DNA from 2 places in the Xenorhabdus sp. SGI 60 genome. Region 1 is predicted to be linked to the other one. Evidence: predicted binding sites of a transcription regulator. Region 1 holds the regulator's gene; the other holds the start of a gene.
The links. Region 1 encodes PurR, which represses purine synthesis genes. Its sites were predicted from a motif close to CANGCAAACGTTTGCNTG; they were not measured.
Positions count from the first base shown of each region.

Region 1 (3,429 bases):
TTAAAAAGGAGCATGCAATGTCTTTTGAATTACCCGCATTACCTTATGCCAAAGATGCCCTGGAACCACACATTTCTGCAGAAACTCTGGAATATCACTACGGCAAACATCACAACGCTTATGTTGTAAACCTGAATAATCTGATTAAAGATACTGAATTTGCCGGAAAATCGCTGGAAGAAATTATCAAAACTTCTGAAGCTGGCATTTTCAATAACGCAGCACAAGTTTGGAACCATACTTTCTACTGGCATAGCCTGTCACCAAATGGTGGGGGCGAACCCACCGGAAAAGTTGCAAATGCTATCAACAATGCTTTCGGTTCTTTTGCTGAGTTCAAACAGCAGTTCACCGACGCAGCCCTGAAAAACTTTGGTTCAGGCTGGACTTGGTTAGTCAAGAAAGTTGATGGCACTCTGGCTATTGTTAACACTTCAAATGCAGCAACCCCACTGACTGGCGAAGATAAGCCAGTACTGACTGTTGACGTTTGGGAGCACGCATATTACATCGATTACCGCAATGCACGCCCTCAATATTTGGAGCACTTCTGGGCTCTGGTAAACTGGAAATTTGTTGAAGAAAACCTGGCTTAATAAGATTCATTCTTATACTAACCTGAAATAATAAGGGCAGGTTTTCCTTCATTCGCGGAATTCCGCATGCCGGAGAACCCGCCCTTAATGTAAGTGAGACTACAAATTCTTCTTTTAGATCTTGATCAGATCAGACAGAGGCTTGCCAGAAAAACAATCATGATTAATGCACTACAGGCAGCCAACAATCCCAGCTTCAGATCTGTATCCATAGAACATCCTCAATGTGAAAATTAAGACACCTCAACATCCTAAATTTTAAGCAGTTATTTTCCATATATCGAAAAACCCTACCGCGATATTTAATCCATACTCTTTATAGCATCGATTATTGCTTTCACTTTTGAGCTAGATCAGACAAAATTCAAGGTTTACCGCTAAATTATTGCCAACCATCACCCTGTATATAAATATATTGGCAAACGATTAACAAATAGCTATACCCGACAAGAAAGATAAAGGGTATATAAATTAGACCAGAAGGTCAGGAGTCCTTTTTTCATGGCAACGATTAAAGATGTGGCTAAACGCGCTGGTGTTTCGACCACAACCGTATCCCATGTTATCAATAAAACCCGTTTCGTCGCCGAAGATACCAAGGCCGCAGTCTGGGCCGCTATTAAAGAATTGAACTATTCTCCCAGTGCCGTTGCCCGCAGCTTGAAAGTTAACCACACCAAATCCATTGGATTGCTGGCAACATCAAGTGAAGCACCATACTTTGCTGAGATCATAGAGTCGGTTGAAAATAGCTGCTATAGCAAAGGTTATACACTGATTTTATGTAATTCTCATAACAACCTTGATAAACAGAAAGCTTATCTCGCAATGCTGGCGCAAAAACGGGTAGATGGTTTGCTGGTAATGTGTTCAGAATACCCTGAGCAACTTTTGAGTATGCTGGAAGGCTATCGTAATATTCCTATGGTGGTCATGGATTGGGGAGAATCCAGAGGCGATTTTACCGATGCAATTATTGATAATGCCTTTCATGGTGGTTACCTGGCTGGCCGTTATCTCATTGAACGTGGTCATCGTGATATTGCATCTATTCCTGGGTCATTGGCAAGAAATACGGGGGGGGGCCGCCATCAAGGTTTCCTCAAAGCACTAAAAGAAGCCAATATCGCTATTCGGGATGAGTGGATTGTACAAGGTGATTTTGAACCTGAGTCCGGTTATCAAGCTATGTACAAGATCCTGAATCAAAAACATCGCCCAACCGCTGTTTTTTGTGGTGGAGATGTCATGGCTATGGGAGCAATTTGTGCAGCCGATGAGTTGGGATTGCGCGTTCCACAAGACATTTCAATCATCGGTTATGATAATATTCGTAATGCCCGCTATTTTACGCCAGCATTGACAACCATCCACCAACCCAAAGAGCGTTTAGGGCAAATGGCCTTTTCAATGCTACTGGACAGGATCGTCAATAAACGTGAGGATGCTCAAACTATCGAAGTCCACCCACGCCTTGTTGAACGGCGCTCAGTTGCAGATGGACCTTTTATCGATTATCGCCGCTGACAGTTAATTTTCTTGCAGCCATTCGGCATTAAGCGTTTCGCTATCCCCCAGATAATCAAGTAACCAGCTTAATGCCGGTGAATGGCTTTTTTGCGACCATGTCAGGCAGCATGGGCTGTCAGGCAATGGTTGTTCAAGTTCAAGTGTAATCAGCTTGCCTTTACGGATCAGCGGTTGCGCTCGGTGTTTGGGCACCATGCCTACACACAATCCATCCATCAAGCAGCTTAATCCAACATCCCAATCGGGAACAATCAACCTCCGCTGATTATCCAAAGCCCATGTATCACGTTTAGGTAAGCTGCGCGCGGTGTCTTCAAGACATAAACTGGGATAAGGCCGCATTTGATCATCATTCAATTTTTCCGATATTACTGCCAGTTCGTGTTCAGGACTGGCTACACACAGCCAAGGCATAAACCCCATATCCCTGAAGCTATATCGCTCGCCCACGGGGGAAGCACGTGTCGCGCCAATGGCGACATCCACTCGTTCATCCACCAAAGCATCCCATACGCCATTGAAAACTTCTGGATAGATAAGTAACTCAATATCTGGAAAATGGCGATAAAAATCCAAAATTAGCCGAAGCGTTCGTTCTGGTTTTACTACCTGATCAACCGCAATACTAAATTGCCCCCGCCAACCGTTGGCAACCTGTTGGCACTGGTGCCTAGTGTGATTCATTTTTTTGATAACAGAACGCGCTTCTTTGACAAAAATTGCCCCCGCTTCCGTTAAATCGACATCACGATGACGACGTTCAAACAGAGGTACTGCCAGCCATTCTTCAAGCTGTTTTACCGTATAGCTGACAGCAGAAGGCACACGATGGAGTTCTGATGCAGCCGCGCTGAAACTTCCTGTTCTGGCAACAGCATCAACGACTTCCAGAGAGTATTCAGACCACATATATCTTCCTTTCAATTTTTTTCACAGCATGGTGCAAATATTACCGTTTCACAAGTAAAAATCATGCTATATAAAATAAGCCAAATATTTCCTTACTCACTCCACTACAAAACCTAATTATTAACACAATGACAACAAATAAAAACTCCCTTCCATTTATGTCTTATCTCGCAGGCTTAAGCATGCTAGGCTATTTGGCCATTGATATGTATCTGCCCGCTTTTGATACAATGAAAGCAGAATTAGGTACATCAACTAACGCCATCAGTGCGAGCCTTAGCATTTTTCTTGCCGGATTTGCTTTTGCCCAACTTTTATGGGGTCAATTGTCTGACCGTTTGGGCAGAAAACCTGTTCTTATTATCGGCCTATTCCTGTTTTCCATTAGTTGTTT
Region 1 is NZ_CP196860.1:1,903,293-1,906,721, reverse strand. Features, by position in the region: gene sodB (superoxide dismutase [Fe]) at 18-596, shown strand; gene purR (HTH-type transcriptional repressor PurR) at 1,098-2,123, shown strand; gene punR (DNA-binding transcriptional activator PunR) at 2,127-3,035, opposite strand; gene punC (purine nucleoside transporter PunC) at 3,164-3,429, shown strand, end outside.

Region 2 (3,429 bases), 1.8 Mb from region 1:
GAAAATAATGCCTGTGATGCCCACGGTCGTAGCGGTTACCAGTGACGGTACTGGTTTGCTTAACTCCTTGATCGCATAGGTGATACTGACCAAGCCAATCATAATTTGCACCGAAGCAATCAGATCAAAGGAATGATCTGGGTTGTTTGGGCTTTTAGAAATAACGCCTAGTGCAAAGCCAAATGCAATGAGGGCAATCGGGACGTTGATCAGGAAAACCGATCCCCACCAGTAATATTCGAGCAGGAATCCGCCGATAACCGGACCAAGCGCGGCTCCGCCCGAAGCTATGGCAGACCAGATGCCAATGGCAAGTGCCCTTTCGTTTGGGTCTGCAAACGCTTGCCGGACTATGGCGAGTGTCGCAGGCATCATCATCGCCGCGCCAAAAGCAAGTACCACACGCGCAGCAATCAGAGTGGCAGGGTTGGGAGAAAATGCCGCCATCAGCGATGCAACACCGAAAATAGCTAATCCATTAGTAAACAGTTTCTTTGCACCAAAACGGTCACTTAATGCCCCCATAGCGGGAAGTAATCCTGCAATGGTCAACGTATAGGAATTCATGATCCACAGTTTTTCTGAAGCAGAAGCATGCAAATCATGTGTCAGCCGTGGTAAAGCGGTGTATAGCACGGTCATATCAATAACAACTAAGAAAAGTGCACTGGAAATAATAGCGAGCACAAGCCAGCGGATATTCGATTTCATAAGTAAATTCACCAATGCGGTTCGGCAACTTTGCCGAACCTTGACTAAATTGTTGGCGATTATTATAAATACATCCGTATTTAATGAAAAGGAGGTTCACATGGGACGACGTAAAACAATTGACCGAGAAGTTCTGTTGGATGCAGCGGAACATATTGTCACAACACATGGCGCTGCGGCTCTCACGATTGATGCACTGGCGAAGGCGGTTGGTATTACCAAGGGGGGAGTGCAATACAGTTTTAGTACAAAAGATGGCCTTATTGATGCGATGTTTGAGCGTTGGGAGGCGAGTTATGACGGACAGTTTCATGAAATTGCCGGAAATGATCCCCACCCGTTGACAGCCGTGCGTGCGCATATTGAGGCGACCAGACGATCTGATGAAGCATCGACGGCAAAGGCGGCTGGTTTGATGGCGGCTTTATTACAAACACCGGAACATCTTGAATCAACCCGTATCTGGTATCGACAACGCATAGAAGGTTTGGATACAACGACGGAAGAAGGCCGGCAAGCCCGTTTGGTGTTTTTAGCTACAGAGGGGGCATTCGTTTTGCGTTTCTTCGGCTTAATGGATATGTCCGAGGATGAATGGGAAGATATCTTTACCGATATTCTTGCTGCTGTGTCACCCTGAATTTCTCCTGCAAGACCAATAGCGGATAAATCGAATAAAATATCGTCACAAAATGAATTTCTTCAAGAATCATAATGTTATTTAAGTCATTGATTACACGTGTCGCAATCGTTTTCTTTTTTGTCGTTTCAGGGTAACGATTTATGTAGGTTTCCTGTAGGATAGGCCGAAAACTTCGCTTTTTTTGGGAAACAATATTACATGAGCACAATAAATTCTGGCTCTGCTCATCGTCAGGGTCTGCTTCAGCGTGTGTTTAAATTAGGGGAACATGGCACGACAGTTCGTACCGAAATAGTTGCCGGATTAACGACGTTTCTGACGATGGTTTATATCGTCTTTGTTAACCCGCAAATTCTGGCGGTTGCCGGCATGGATATTAAAGCGGTATTTGTCACGACCTGTTTAATTGCCGCCGTTGGCAGCATTATGATGGGATTAATGGCGAATCTGCCTGTGGCCGTTGCACCTGCGATGGGCTTGAATGCGTTTTTTGCCTTTGTTGTGGTCGGTGCGATGGGGCTTTCATGGCAGGTTGCGATGGGGGCGATTTTCTGGGGTGCGGTGGGACTGTTTATATTGACGCTCCTTCGTGTCCGCTACTGGATGATCGCCAATATTCCATTGAGCTTGCGAGTGGGTATTACCAGTGGTATCGGTCTTTTTATTGCTATGATGGGGCTGAAAAATGCAGGCATTATCGTGCCTAATCCCGACACGATTGTGTCAATCGGCAACTTTGCTTCCCATAATGTCTTATTGGGGACATTGGGCTTTTTTATCATTGCCATTTTAGCAGCCCGCAATTTCCATGCTGCGGTGTTGGTTTCGATTATCGTGACAACCGGCATCGGTTTGATGATGGGCTATGTGGAATATCACGGCATTTTTGATCTGCCGCCTAATGTGATGAGCGTGGTAGGTAACGTTGATGTAAAAGGCGCACTCGATATTGCGTTGGCTGGCGTAATTTTCTCATTTATGTTGGTGAACTTGTTTGATTCTTCCGGCACATTGATTGGTGTGACGGATAAAGCAGGTATTGCTGACAGTAATGGTAAATTCCCACGCATGAAGCAAGCCTTGTACGTGGACAGTATCAGTTCGGTGGCTGGCTCTTACATCGGGACTTCTTCGGTTACCGCCTATATTGAAAGCTCGTCTGGCGTTTCTGTTGGTGGCCGGACTGGCTTGACGGCGATTGTCGTGGGTATTTTATTCTTGCTGGTCATGTTTATCTCTCCGCTGGCAAGCATGGTGCCGGCTTATGCGACCGCGGGCGCTCTGATCTATGTGGGCGTTTTGATGACTTCCAGCCTGACAAGGGTGAAATGGAACGATCTGACTGAATCCGTCCCTGCTTTTATCACCGCAGTGATGATGCCATTTAGCTTCTCCATTACCGAAGGCATTGCACTGGGTTTTATCGCCTACTGTGCCATGAAATTGGGTACGGGCAAATGGCGTGAAGTTGGTCCCTGTGTTCTGGTTGTGACATTACTGTTTGTATTGAAAATGGTGTTTGTGGATGCCCACTGACCCCGATTGACATGGTAATGAAGAAAGCCTGACTGGTATTCACGTCAGGCTTTCTTATTTCTACCCTTGCATACTGTTAGGTGCCACAAAGCCAATGCAGACAGTATCTAACTCAGCACTGGGTTGGGCCTGGAAGGAAAGCGCTTCTTTGTGACTGAGCACCAATGATGGCCATTGTTCAAACGTGTGTTGGAAATCTTCCTCTGCACAGCTTTTTCCTCGTTCTCCCACTAACAAGGCACCATATTGCACCATATTGCCCTGTTTGATATGGCGGTTATAGATATTGGGTGGCATACCTTTGTCTAATTCCCAGGGTTGTATCGTTTCTGGATGATGGTGGCTGTAAAATGTCAGCCATTGATGCAGATATTCTCCACCAACATAACGTAATGGCGTTGGATACAATTCGTTCCAGCGTTGATCCAATTGGCTGGCGAAGGTTTTTATACCAACAAACTTTTGTCCTGCATCACGGACATTTGCCATCATCACACTGACGTAACCGAGCAACACCAATACACCAAACACGGCCAATC
Region 2 is NZ_CP196860.1:145,476-148,904, forward strand. Features, by position in the region: gene ACSJJG_RS00665 (MFS transporter) at 1-711, opposite strand, end outside; gene ACSJJG_RS00670 (TetR/AcrR family transcriptional regulator) at 812-1,351, shown strand; gene ACSJJG_RS00675 (NCS2 family permease) at 1,553-2,890, shown strand; gene ACSJJG_RS00680 (glycosyltransferase family 39 protein) at 2,951-3,429, opposite strand, start outside.
Region 2: ACSJJG_RS00675 (NCS2 family permease) is a predicted target of PurR. The motif match lies at 1,453-1,470, and genes of this name have one in related genera.